DNA from 2 places in the Duganella sp. LjRoot269 genome. Region 1 is predicted to be linked to the other one. Evidence: riboswitches for the same ligand, from Rfam matches in the RefSeq annotation. Region 1 holds a riboswitch; the other holds the start of a gene.
The links. Region 1 has a riboswitch for glycine ahead of ACSQ3S_RS21125 (D-amino acid dehydrogenase). Riboswitches for the same ligand answer to the same signal wherever they lie in the genome.

Region 2: another riboswitch for glycine. It lies ahead of gcvT (glycine cleavage system aminomethyltransferase GcvT); the one in region 1 lies ahead of ACSQ3S_RS21125 (D-amino acid dehydrogenase).

Annotation. Positions count from the first base shown of each region.
Region 1 covers NZ_CAXUSL020000001.1:4,714,827-4,721,878, forward strand. The annotation lists gene ACSQ3S_RS21095 (DUF885 domain-containing protein) at 1-920, shown strand, start outside; gene ACSQ3S_RS21100 (hypothetical protein) at 898-2,157, opposite strand; gene ACSQ3S_RS21105 (hypothetical protein) at 2,179-2,544, opposite strand; gene ACSQ3S_RS21110 (UbiA family prenyltransferase) at 2,541-4,010, opposite strand; gene ACSQ3S_RS21115 (GNAT family N-acetyltransferase) at 4,078-4,758, opposite strand; gene ACSQ3S_RS21120 (DUF6434 domain-containing protein) at 4,826-5,041, shown strand; glycine riboswitch at 5,519-5,616, shown strand; glycine riboswitch at 5,624-5,726, shown strand; gene ACSQ3S_RS21125 (D-amino acid dehydrogenase) at 5,781-7,052, shown strand.
Region 2 covers NZ_CAXUSL020000001.1:4,421,519-4,428,570, forward strand. The annotation lists gene ACSQ3S_RS19770 (methyl-accepting chemotaxis protein) at 1-816, shown strand, start outside; gene ACSQ3S_RS19775 (hypothetical protein) at 975-1,187, shown strand; gene ACSQ3S_RS19780 (ATP-dependent Clp protease proteolytic subunit) at 1,249-1,809, opposite strand; glycine riboswitch at 1,950-2,048, shown strand; glycine riboswitch at 2,054-2,162, shown strand; gene gcvT (glycine cleavage system aminomethyltransferase GcvT) at 2,238-3,365, shown strand; gene gcvH (glycine cleavage system protein GcvH) at 3,402-3,782, shown strand; gene gcvP (aminomethyl-transferring glycine dehydrogenase) at 3,883-6,777, shown strand; gene ACSQ3S_RS19800 (ArsR/SmtB family transcription factor) at 6,881-7,052, shown strand, end outside.

The DNA of each region.
Region 1 (7,052 bases):
TCGGCCTGGAACAGAACAAGCAGCTGCAATCGCGCATCGACGCCATCCTCAAGGCGCAGGGCATCACGCAAGGCACGGTGGGCGCGCGCATGCGGGCGCTGGCCAAGGATCCGAAGCGCTTCTACGCCGACAACGACGCCGGCCGCGAACAACTGATCGCCTACTGCAATGAGCGCGTCAACGCGGTGCGCGCGCTGATGCCGAAGATCTCGCACATGGACCTGAAGGTGCCGCTGCAGATCAAGCGGGTGCCGGTCGATATCGAAGCCGGCGCCGCGCTCGGCTACATGAACTTCGCCTCGCTGGACGGCTCGCGCCCGGCGATCTACTACATCAACCTGAAATCGACGACGCTGTGGCCGAAGTCCGAGCTGGCCACGCTGACCGCGCACGAAGGCTTGCCGGGACATGCGTTCCAGGGCGCCTACCTGGCCGAGCATCACAACGAGCTGCCGCTGATTTCGTCGCTGATGGGCTTTAACGCCTTCGTCGAAGGCTGGGCCTTGTATGCGGAGCAGCTGGTGGACGAATTCGGCTTGTACGCCAACGACCCGTTCAGCCAGATCGGCTATCTGCAGGCGCAGCAGTTCCGCGCCTGCCGCCTGGTGGTCGACACCGGCATGCACGCGCTGAAATGGACGCGCCAGCAGGCGATCCGCTTCCTGGTCGAGAACACCGGCCGCGGCTTGCAGGCGATGACCAGCGAGATCGATCGCTACAGCGTATCGCCGGGACAGGCCTGCGGCTACAAGATGGGCCACAACGAAATCCTGCGCCAGCGCGAACGCGCCAAGGCCGCGCTGGGCGGCAGGTTCGACCTGGCCGCCTTCAACGATGCGCTGGTGCAAAGCTGCGGCGTGCCGCTGACGGTGCTGCCGACCGTGGTCGACCGCTACATCAGCGAGGCGAAGAAGGCATAAGAGCGAACGGATCAGCCGGGCGCTGCCGCTTACGCGCCCGGATCAGCTGCTCGACGGCCATGGCGGCAAGAATGATCAACAAGGGCATAATCGGCTCCCTGTAGCGGTAAATCACGTAAAAAATCATATGCACCGACGTGTAGCACAGCGCGGCAAGCCAGAGCAGGCAATTATTTCTGGTTCGTAGCCGTCGATAAGCAAGGCCGCCCACCGCCGAGCCGCAGATCAAAAGATATTGCGCCAGCCACGCCAAGCGCGTCAAGGCTTCTCCTTTGGGCTGAGGGCCTTCCCCCTCGTGTACCGGAGGCATCCAGAACAGGACGACTTTTTTAAACGACAGGGCGAGGAACCGGTTCGGATTCTGCTTTATCCAGGCAATCGCCTCGTGTTTCAATGTGTCATTTGCCACGACCTCCCCTTGCTTGCGTAACTGATGCCAGGTAGCGCCCCTTGGCGTGTCGGCAATGGAAATAAACATGCCGTCCGCGGCGGCATTGTTACCCAGGTAGAGATTGAAGCCCCCATTGGTGTTTAAAACCGGGGCACCAAGGACTTGATAGTTGCGTATCAGCCAGGGCGCCACGACGAGCAAGGCGACCAATACGGCCAAGCCGAGTCTTGCCAGTTTTCGGCGCAAAGACAAGGGTGAAATCATCAGCGCAATCACAAAAACCGGGGTAAGCGTCAAGCCGGAATTTCCAGTGATCGCAAGCAGTCCGAGAATAGCGCCAACCAGGATCGCAATCCGCGCCGACGGATTGCAGCTGCATTGCAAGGAAAGCAGGACGACACCGAGCATCAGCGGCATCATCAGATTTTCTTTGGCAAGGTATGCCGCATAAATCCACGACGGCAGGTAAATGGCGAATATACCGACACTGAGTAACCGCCCCGCCTTGCCGGCGCCAGCCTCTTTCGCGATCAGATGAATCAGCCACGCGCTGACGGTGCATAGCAATGCATTCGCAAACAGCGCGGCCAGCAAATGGTGGCCAAAGACGGCAAAAACCGGCGCCAAAACAAACAGGGGGTAGCCGGCACTCAGGAATGCGGAATTGCCCCCCTCAACCAACCCTTTGCCAGCCACCAGGTTCATCGCCATCTGCTCATATCCAGCGTAGTCGCTGACAGGCTGGAATTGCAGGGCAAAAGCTGTCGCGCTCCGCGCCAAAAGCGCGAACACCAAAATCAAAGCCAGCCACTGCTTTTCATTGATACGGGCAAACATTGGACGCATGTCGCTGCTCCGATAGATCAGCTAACTCTTACTGACTAAAAAAACCCCCGCGCAGATCAGCGCAACCCCGCCGGCACGCAGCATCGTCACCTGCTCTCCCGCTAACAAGCCGACAATGACGGTTAGTCCAAAGCCCAGTCCAACCAAGGGATATGCCTTGCTGATGTCCCACCTGGATAACACCCCGAGCCAGACTATGGCGCCCACCCCATAAAGGAAAAAACCGCTCAACACGAACCTGTTTGAAAACACCGTGAAGGCGGTACGCAGAGCCAGCGGCTGTGCCATGACCTCCCTCACATCCGCACTGGACATGCCTGCCTTCAAGGAAAACTGGGCCATGACAGAGAGCGCGATGCTCAAGACGGCAATGAAAAGAGTATTCATAGCATTCCATCCAACGCAAGAAAGTGTGCTATCAGCATCGTGACTGCCATGACGATGACGGTGCTGCGGCTGCCACGGTCTTTGATCGCATAGATCACGGGATCGTCGTGCATCTCTCCGCGCGAGGTCTTGATCCAAAGCCGGGCCAGCCAGTAAATCAATCCTATGGCCACGAGCCATAACAGACCAGGTGTCGCGTAGCGGGATTGGGTATCGGGGGAATTGATAAAAAGCCCGAAGACAACCACTGCCGACATGGCGGACGCCACACCCAGTGGCGACAGTACCGCCAGGTCCGCCACCCGGTAATCGCGGCCGCGCGCGGCTATATTTCCGATCTGTTCCAGCGAGATTAGTTCGGAACAGCGCTTCACCAATGCCAAACTCAGGAACATGAAAACCGAAAAGGCCAGCAGCCACTCGCTGGTGGGGATTGCGGCAGCCACAGAGCCGGCAAGGATGCGCAGCGTGTAAAGCAGAGACAGCATGATCACGTCAATCAGCACGTATTCCTTGAACATCCAGCTATAGCTGCTGGTAAGAATTACGTACAGGAGCAACATTAGGAAGAAAGCCTGGGAGACTACCAGAGCCAATGCAAACGCCAGCATGAGCAAATAGCCGGCGACCACAAGCCCGGTAAGTATCGGTATCCTGGCGCTGGCGAATGGACGGTCCTTTTTTCGGGGATGAGCGCGGTCGCTTTCCAGATCCCACAAATCGTTGAACATATACGTGGCGGAAGCGGCAGACGAAAATGACAGGAAGGCCAGCGCTATTGTCGCGAGCTTCCCAATATCCATGAAGGAAAAGGCGGTTAGCAAGGGCACGAACAACAGCAGGTTTTTCAGCCATTGGTGTACCCGCAATGCCTTCATCCAGGTGGAAAAGCCAATTGGCTCTTTCGAAAACTCCTGCTCGACCGGGTTTCGGTCGCGGACGGATTTGGCCAGGCCTGCCGAGGCCCCAACCAGAATGGCTGCTTGCGCGGCGTTCCATATCGGGATGTCTGAACGACTATCGCCGGCATAGACGAAGTCTGTTCCAAGCTTTTCCTGTATGGCTTCAAGTTTGACCTTGCCCTTGAGATTGCGGCCCATGTCGGTAGCCAATACGTCATCGAACAACGCAAGGTGGTCGGATACGCCCTGGGCGATTGATTTATGCGCCGCCGTGGCCAGGATGATATGGCGCCCCTTGCTTTTTTCACTGCGCAGATAAACCAGCAACGCCTCGCGGTAGGGCAAGCGGTCCGCCGAGATGGCGGCACGGGAGCAGACCGCATCCTTGAACGCCGCGCGACCTTTCAGTAGCCAGAAAGGCAGGCGCAGTAAATTGAGCGGCGATTGCTTGATGAACTGGATGACCGACTCGACAAGCGTATCTGTTGCGGTCAATGTCCCGTCGAGATCGACAACTATTGGCCAAGCGGCTGCTGAATTGACTTGGACCAGGTCGATTTTCATCTGCGGCATCTCAAGACGGGATCGCCTTACTATAAGCTCGACGCCAAGGAGGCCGATGTCGACTGCGTCAAATAAACGCTTCAAATTTCCTTGTCAGGATTAATGGGAGCGGAGGTGGCGGAATCGCCACCGTAGAGTAAGGCGAACGCACGTACCAGCCGAGCGCCGAATAGAGCGCCCGGCCCTCCTCCGTGGCCACCAGTACCCGTTGCGCCGCGCCTGATTGCTGTATCGCCCCCAGCGCCGCCATCAGCACCCTGCCCAGGCCCCGCCGCCGGTGCGCGGCGGCGGTGAAGATGCGGTCGAAAATGAAGACGCCGGCGTATTCAGCCACATGACCGACGGCGGCAAGCGCGCCGTCCTCCGCAAAAATACGCACCGTCGCAATTGGATAGTTCTCCTCCACATCGATCCGATATCCGGCAGGCAGCGGCGGTACCTCTTCGCGGACGCTGTCCTGCATCATCAGGTAAGCGGAGGGCTGGAGCTGCCACCTGGGCGGCACAAGCGCCAGCAATTGCTGGCCGGTGCCGCACATCTTGATCAGGGTGTATGGCGTTGTAATCGACTGGCCCAGCTCGCGTATTCCTTGCTCCGGGCCGGCAAAGACGTAACGCCGGTTTTCATGTGGCAGGCCGCTATCGACACGCAGCCCGCCATGGTCAGGCACCGGCAGCGGCAGACCGTGCGCCAGCGATCGCGCGCCGAGCCAGCCGGCGAGAAGTTCAGGCAGTGACAATACGTGCATTTTTCAGCATTGATGGAATGTTATTCTTGGGCATATGATAAATCCAAAGTCCTCAAAGGAAGTGAAGATGAAATTCGATTGGCATGGCGGAGTGATTTCGCGAACGACCGAAATCGATTCTGGCTACAGGAACACGCAAAACGTCCGGCGCTTTCTCTCCGGTCAGTGCGGTCCCGATTTCAAATTCGACCGCGAACTGATGGCGTGGGTGCGCAATGGTTTGGCGAAGAACATGGGCGACGTGGCGGACGAATGGACGCGACGCCGCGTTGAACGCGGCTGAGTTCGGCCACTTGCGTGCAAGGTCTAAGACCGAGATTCCCGCCGATGAGAAATAGAGGGCTGCTGCAACCGTTTGCGGGCAACATTAACTTAAATTCATCAATTTAAAGTATCAAATCAACCGTTCTCAAAGGAGTACCAATTGAATAGCGACAGATTTACGGGGTATTGCATCCTCGCGGCGGCAGCGATCATCGGTGCAGCTCTCGTCTATCACGCTCAATGTGGACGGTATCAATTTCGTACATCGACTCCACCTGGAATCGTTTGGGTCCTTGACACATTCACAGGTGAGGTGAAAGGCTCAAACAGCTGGAAAACGGGCTCCCCGTGACAATTGCGAGCTGCAATTGCACGGCGGGCGGAAACCCCCATTGAGCGGTATTGACAGTCCCGCCTGCTACGACAGCCAAAAAATAATCGTTTGACGCCTCCTGCTTTTGTTGTAAGCTACCCCTTTGCAAAATGGCCACGAGCCAACGCAGTATCGGGAGAGCCTGTCCAGGAACCCACCCGCACAGCGCCGAAGGAGCAACCGCCCCGGAAACTCTCAGGCAAAAGGACCGATACCGCATTCAAACTCTGAAGAGCAGCCGGACAGACGTCACCCGGCGCACCGAAGGAGCAAGCAGCGTCGCTACCCACGGTCGTTGTGAATCTCTCAGGTCCAGAACAGAGGGGGTGTCCCTGCGCATGTCGCGCATCGACCATTCCCCTTGACGTGCTGGAGCTTTACCCTCATGAAAACCATAGCTATCATCGGCGGCGGCATCACCGGCGTCACCACCGCTTACGCACTCGCCAAGCGCGGCTTCAAGGTCACGCTGCTGGAACGCCATCGCTACGCGGCGATGGAAACCTCGTTCGCCAACGGCGGCCAGCTGTCCGCCTCCAACGCCGAGGTCTGGAACCACAGCGGCACCATCGTCAAAGGCTTGAAGTGGATGCTGAAGAACGACGCGCCGCTGCTGGTCAATCCCAAGCCCAGCTGGCACAAGCTGTCGTGGTTTGCCGAATTCATCGCCGCCATCCCGCACTACCGCGACAACACCATCGCCACCGCCAAACTGGCCGTGGCCGCGCGCCAGCATCTGTTCAGCTGGGCCGACGAGGAAGGCATAGACTTCGACCTCAAGCGCGAAGGCATCCTGCACATCTACCGCAACCGCGAAGGCTTCGAGCGCGCGGCTGAAGTATCGAAGCTGCTGGCACTGGGCGGCCTGCCGCGCCGCGCCGTCACCCCCGAGGAGATGCGCGCCATCGAGCCGACGCTGGCCGGCCAGTACTACGGCGGCCACTACACCGAAAGCGACAGCTCCGGCGACATCCACAAGTTCACCACCGGCCTGGCCCAGGCCGCGCAGCGCCTCGGCGTCGAGCTGCGCTTCGGCCAGCGCGTGACCGCCATGCATGCCGACGCCACCGGCGCCACTGTCACCGTCGAGCAGGAAGGCGGCGACGACACCAGCCGCTACGACGCGGTGGTGGTCTGCGCCGGCACCGCCAGCCGCGCAATGGCGTCCATGCTGGGCGATCACGTCAACGTCTATCCGGTCAAGGGCTATTCGATCACCGTGCACCTGGACGATGCCGCCAGCCAGGCGGCCGCGCCCAACGTCAGCCTGCTCGACGACGCCACCAAGCTGGTCTGCAGCCGCCTGGGCGAAGACCGCTTCCGCGTGGCCGGTTCGGCCGAATTCAACGGTTTCAACCGCGACATCCGCGCCGACCGCATCGCGCCATTGCTGAACTGGGTGCAGCAATGCTTCCCCGGCGTCAGCACCCGCAACGTGACGCCGTGGGCCGGCCTGCGCCCGATGACGCCGGACCTGATGCCGCGCGTGGGCCGCGGCAAGGCGCCGACAGTGTTCTACAACACCGGCCACGGCCACCTGGGCTGGACCTTGTCGGCCGCCACGGCGGACATTATTGCCGAAACGGTACTGTCCGCCCTGGGCGCTCCCTGCTCCAACGTGGGCCAGCGCACCGCGCAAGCCTTGAAAATGGCGTAA
Region 2 (7,052 bases), 290 kb from region 1:
GCGGTGCGCGGCGGCTCGGACGTGGAACTGGTGGTCGGCACCATGGCGTCGATCAACGACAGCTCGAAGAAGATCGCCGAGATCATCGGCGTCATCGACGGCATCGCCTTCCAGACCAATATCCTGGCGCTGAACGCGGCGGTCGAGGCGGCGCGCGCCGGCGAACAGGGGCGCGGCTTCGCGGTGGTGGCGTCCGAGGTGCGCAACCTGGCGCAGCGCAGCGCGGCGGCGGCGCGCGAGATCAAGCAGCTGATCGACGATTCGGTCGACAAGGTGGCGCGCGGCACGCAGCTGGCCGACCAGGCGCGCAATACGATGGACGAGGTGGTCGGCAGCGTCAAGCGGGTCACCGGCCTGATCGGCGAGATCGCCGATGCCAGCGCCGAACAGACCACCGGGCTGGAACAGGTCAACCAGGCCATCGCGGCGATGGACCAGGCAACCCAGCAAAATGCCGCGCTGGTCGAGCAGGCTGCCGCCGCCGCGGCGGCGATGCGCGGCGAGACGGACAAGCTGGGCAAGGCGATCGAGGTGTTTGCCGTGCCTGATGGCGACGCGGCGCAGGCCGCGCCCGCCGGGCGGCATGCGGCGCCAGGCGGGCGGCGGACGGCGCGCGGCAGCGCTGCGGATGCCGAATTTGCCGAACCGGCCGTGGATCTGGCGGACTCGGCGGAAGTCCGGCAGCCGTTGCGGGCGTTGCCGAAGCCGGCCGAGCGCCGCAAGCAGGCGCGCGCCGGCGCACCGGCGGCGGCCGGCGGCAAGCGCGCAAAAGGAAATAGCGGCGCCGCGCAGCAGGCCGAGTGGGAGGAATTTTAAGCGGGCAGCAAGGCATGCTCCTACACGCCACCAAGAGGAATTCCGATAGCGATCCCCTACACGAAAACGCATCATTGCCACACCTGAAACGCGGCGGAATTTCAAGTGTCGGCGCGAATCCGGCGAGTACGTTCTTTCACTTTCGCAAAGGAATCAAAATGAACTCGAATCAAAAAGGTGGCGGTAGTAAACAAGGCTCCAACCAGGGCAGCAGCAAGCAGTCCGGCGGCCAGGGTTCGTCCAGCGGATCGCGCGGCAGCAGCGGCGGCACGCAGGGCGGCACCCATGAGCAGCACGTGGAGGCCGGCCGTCAAAGTCACAAAAACGACGGCAAGAAACAGTCCGGCGGCTCCGGTAATCAAGACCGCTGAATAAGCCGGCGAGGCCGGTGAGGCCAGCGGCGGTCACTGCGGCGCCAGCCCCGGCGCCGCATCAGATGTTTGCCACCCGTTGTCCGCGCGGCGGCGCGAAATCCTTCACCTCATTGATCATCCCTACCACCAGGCCTTCGGACGCCGTCAGGTGCAAATCGGAATATTCGTGGATGCGCCAGTGCTCGGCGGTCAGCTGCACGTGCTCGCGCAGGATCTGCTCGGTGCGGGCGTCGTCCGCCTGCAAGCCCTCGACGATGATGCGCAGCGCGTCCGGCCGGGCGCCGTGCGGCGCGCTGGCGTGCGATTTGTGCACCATGAAGCGCGCCGTGTCGCTGGCGTAGCGCTCCGAGCCGGACAGGAACAGGATCACCGCGATCGAGGCCACCGCGCCGGCGTTGTAGGTGCAGATGCGGATCGGCAGCTTGCTCAGGTAGTTGTACAGGCAGATGCCGTCGCTGACGTAGCCGCCGTTGGACTGGATCAGGATATGGGCGGTGGTGATGCGGTCCTCCGTCATGTCGGCGACCGCGTCGAACACGCGACGCACCATGTCGCTGTTGACGTCGCCGGACAGGGTGAACCACGCGTGGCCCTCGTAAGTAGTTGAATCTTGGCTCATGGCTGGGCTCTCGAATAGGTGTGGTTTATTCTAGCAAATAGTTGTTTTGCGGGCCTTATTGTTGCATTCATTCGTGCGCGGGTATTGTTGCCACCGTTGCCGTCAAGATTGACAATATCGCCCTTCTGACATATATTCCCGAGTCTTGATCGGGAGAGGGTTGCCGGGCGAATTCGCCGGAGCAGCCGCCGAAGGGGCACTACCCAAAAACTCTCAGGCAAAAGGACCGATCAAGGGGCCAGTTTGGCTCAACTCTGGAGAGCGGCCGCGGCATACGCCGGCGGCCCACCGAAGGGGCGCGCGGAGATCCATTTCTCCGTAATCTCTCAGGTACCAAGGACAGAGGGGTCTGCGATCATTGTGGAATCAGCTTTTTAGCCGTTCCTTGTATGTTCTGTTAACCCCTATTCGAATTGGACCGAGGAATCATGACGCTCAAAGCTACCCCACTCAACAACGCCCACCGCGCCGCCGGCGCCCGCATGGTCGATTTCGGCGGCTGGGACATGCCGGTCAACTACGGTTCGCAGATCGAAGAACACAACGCCGTGCGCACCGACGTCGGCATGTTCGACGTGGCCCATATGTGCGTGGTCGACATCAAGGGCGACAACGCGCGCGCCTTCCTGCGCGGCCTGCTGGCCAACAACGTCGACAAGCTGCAGGTGTCGGGCAAGGCGCTGTACTCGTGCATGCTCAACCCGCAGGGCTTCGTCATCGACGACCTGATCGTCTACTTCATCAACGAGAGCTGGTTCCGCCTGGTGGTCAACGCCGGCACCGCCGAAAAAGACGTGGCCTGGATGCAGCAGCAAAACACCGCCACCGGCAGCGGCCTGACGATCACCCAGCGCAGGGATGGAGACGGCGCCAACGCCATGGCCTTGATCGCCGTGCAGGGCCCGAACGCCCGCGCCAAGGTATGGCAGGTGATCCCGGAATCGAAGGAAGGCACGGCCGACATGAAGCCGTTCAACGTGGCCTTCGCCCACAGCCCTGTGTTCGGCGAGGCGATGATCGCCCGCACCGGCTACACCGGCGAAGACGGCTTCGAGATCGGCGTGGCCGCCGACCAGGCCGAGAAGCTGTGGAACGCGCTGGCCGCGGCGGGCGTCAAGCCGGCCGGCCTGGGCGCGCGCGACACCTTGCGCCTGGAAGCGGGCATGAATCTGTACGGCCAGGACATGGACGAAACCGTCAACCCGCTGGACGCCGGCCTGGCCTGGACCATCGACCTGGTCGCCGAGCGCGACTTCATCGGCAAGGCCGCGCTGCAGGCGATGGGCCAGAATGCCCAGTTCGTCGGCCTGATCCTGCGTGAAAAAGGCGGCGTGCTGCGCGCGCACCAGAAGGTCGTCGTGGCCGGCACCGACGCCGTCGGCGAGATCACCAGCGGCACCTTCAGCCCGACCATGCAGCAGGCCATCGCGCTGGCGCGCGTGCCCAACGGCGTGGCCGTCGGCGACACCGTGCACGTCGAGATCCGCGACAAGAAGCTGGCGGCGTCCGTCGTCAAGCTGCCGTTCGTGCGTAACGGTAAAATCCTTGCTGTATAAATTAGTACCCCTGACACCTACCCTCTGGAGCCTTACATGAATATTCCTGCAGACCTGAAGTACACCGAATCCCACGAATGGGTACGCGCTGAGTCTGACGGCACCGTCACCGTCGGCATCACCGAGTTCGCGCAGGACGCGCTGGGCGACATCGTCTTCGTCGAACTGCCGAAAGTGGGCACCACCTACGGCACCGGCGACGACGCGGCCGTGGTGGAATCGGTCAAGGCGGCCAGCGACATCTACGCGCCGATCGCCGGCGAAGTCGTGGCCGTCAACGAAGACGTGGCCAGCGCGCCGGAATCGATCAACACCGACGCCTACAGCGCCTGGCTGTTCAAGATCAAGCCGGCCGACGCCGCAGCGATCAACGGCCTGATGGACGCCGCCGCCTACGGCAAGACCACCGAAGCGTAATTTCGCCGCCACGCCGCACCGTCATTCCCGCTTGCGCGGGAATGACGGCAGCGGCTGATTTGCCGTCCCGCTCACTTACTCAGCTCCCCGCCCCCATATCATGACCCGCACCAGCCTGACCCAACTCGAAGCCCGCGACGCCTTCATCGCCCGCCACATCGGCCCTGACGCCGCCGAACAGGAAGCCATGCTGTCGGTACTCGGCTACGCCTCGCGCGCCGCCCTGATCGACGCCCTGGTTCCCGCCAACATCCGCAACCAGGGCGCGCTGCCGCTGGGCGCGTACTCGCAGCCGATGCCGGAACAGGAAGCGCTGACCAAGCTGAAAAAGATCGCCTCGAAGAACAAGGTGCTCAAGTCGCTGATCGGCCAGGGCTACTACAACACGCTGACGCCGGGCGTCATCCTGCGCAACATCTTCGAGAACCCGGCCTGGTACACCGCCTACACGCCTTACCAGCCGGAGATTTCGCAGGGCCGCCTGGAAGCGATCCTGAACTTCCAGCAAACCGTCACCGACCTGACCGGCATGGGCATCGCCAACGCCTCGATGCTGGACGAAGGCACCGCCGCCGCCGAGGCCATGACCTTGCTGCAGCGCGTGGGCAAATCGAAATCTGCCGTGTTCTACGTCGCCGACGACGTGCTGCCGCAGACCCGCGAAGTGGTCGAGACCCGTGCCAAGCCGCTGGGCATCGAGGTGCGCGGCTTCCATCCGGCCGAGCTGGCCGGCATCGGCGAAGCCTTCGGCGTGCTGCTGCAGTACCCTGGCGTCAACGGCGCGGTGCGCGACTACGCGGCCGACGTGGCCACGATCAAGGCCAAGGGCACGATGGTGGTGGTCGCCGCCGACCTGCTGGCGCTGACCATGCTGACGCCGCCGGGCGAATGGGGCGCCGACGTCGTCGTCGGCAACAGCCAGCGCTTCGGCGTGCCGCTGGGCTTTGGCGGCCCGCACGCCGGCTACCTGGCCACGCGCGACGAATTCAAGCGCAGCATGTCCGGCCGTCTGGTCGGCGTCACCATCGACGCCCAGGGCAACAAGGCCTACCGCCTGGCGCTGCAAACCCGCGAGCAGCACATCCGCCGCGAAAAAGCCACCTCCAACATCTGCACCGCGCAGGTGCTGCTGGCGGTGATGGCGTCGATGTACGCCGTCTACCACGGCCCGAAAGGCCTGCAGCAGATCGCCAAGCGCGTGCACCGCTACACCGGTGTACTGGCGTCCAACCTGAAGACGCTGGGCTACACCGTCGTCAACGACAGCTACTTCGACACGCTGACCGTCGCCGTCAAGAACGCCGAGCAGCTGCACGCATCGGCCCATTCGCACGGCGTCAACCTGCGCGTGATCGACGCCTCGCATGTCGGCGTGTCGCTCGACGAGACCACCACCCGCGAAGACATCGCGCTGCTGTGGACCGTGTTCGCGCATCCGGTTGGCGGCCCGGCCCACGGCCCGGACTTCGACACCGTCGAAGCGGCTGTTTCGCGCTCGTTCCCGGAATCGCTGGCGCGCACCAGCGACTACCTGACGCACCCGGTGTTCAACCGCTACCACTCCGAAACCGAAATGCTGCGCTACCTGCGCAGCCTGGCCGACAAGGACCTGGCGCTGGACCGCACCATGATCCCGCTCGGTTCGTGCACGATGAAGCTGAACGCGACGTCCGAGATGATCCCGGTCACCTGGCCCGAGTTCTCCAACATCCACCCGTTCGCGCCGGACGCGCAAACCGTCGGCTACCGCGAGATGATCGCCCAGCTGGAAGAGATGCTGTGCGCGCTGACCGGCTACGCGGCCGTGTCGCTGCAGCCCAACGCCGGTTCGCAGGGCGAGTACGCCGGCCTGCTGGTGATCCAGGCCTACCACGCTTCGCGCGGCGAAGGCCACCGCAACATCTGCCTGATTCCGTCGTCGGCGCACGGCACCAACCCGGCATCGGCCAACATGGTCGGCATGCAGGTGGTGGTGACCGCCTGCGACGCCAGCGGCAACGTCGACCTGGCCGACCTGAAGGCCAAGGCCGAGCTGCACTCGAAGAACCTGGCCTGCGTGATGGTGACCTACCCTTCGACCCACGGCGTGTTCGAGGAAGGCATCCAGGAACTGTGCGAGATCGTCCACGGCCACGGCGGCCAGGTCTACATCGACGGCGCCAACATGAACGCGCTGGTCGGCGTGGCGGCCCCAGGCTCGTTCGGCGGCGACGTGTCGCACCTGAACCTGCACAAGACCTTCTGCATCCCGCACGGCGGCGGCGGTCCTGGCGTCGGCCCGATCGGCGTCGGCGCGCACCTGGCCAAGTTCCTGCCCAACCAGCGCTCGAACGGCTACATCCGCGACAACGCCGGCATCGGCTCGGTCAGCGCGGCGCCGTACGGTTCGGCCAGCATCCTGCCGATTTCGTGGATGTATATCGCGATGATGGGCGCCGAAGGCCTGACCGCGGCCACCGAGACGGCGATCCTGAACGCCAACTACATGGCGCGCCGCCTGTCGCCGCACTTCCCTGTGCTGTACTCGGGCCACGACGGCCTGGTGGCGCACGAGTGCATCATCGACCTGCGTCCGCTGCAGGATGCCACCGGCATCAGCAACGAGGACGTGGCCAAGCGCCTGATGGACTTCGGCTTCCACGCGCCGACCATGAGCTTCCCGGTGCCGGGCACCCTGATGATCGAGCCGACCGAGAGCGAATCGAAGGCCGAGATGGACCGCTTCATCGACGCCATGATCACCATCCGCGGCGAGATCGCCAAGGTTGAAAGCGGCGAATTCGACAAGCTGGACAACCCGCTCAAGTTCGCGCCGCACACGGCCGAGGTGCTGACGGCCGACGTCTGGGAGCGCAAGTACAGCCGCGAAGTGGCGGCCTATCCCGTGCCGTCGCTGCGCAAGCAGAAGTACTGGCCGCCGGTCGGCCGCGCCGACAACGTGTACGGCGACCGCAACCTGTTCTGCGGCTGCGCGCCGATGAGCGACTACGAGTAAAACTACGGGTAAATCACCCGCTCCTCACGAAGCCCGGCACGCGCCGGGCTTTTTTTTGCCTAAAGTGTTTGACACGCTGACACCTGTCAGATATTCTTTACACATGAAATCGAAAACGCCCCCCCCCACCGGAGACCAGCTGCTGGCCATGCTGGCGGCGCTGTCGAATCCGCACCGGCTGCGCATCATCGCCGCCCTGTCGGCGGGCGGACGCAACTACGTCAGCCAGATGGCGCGCGAGCTGGGCATCAGCCGGCCCTTGCTGCACCTGCATC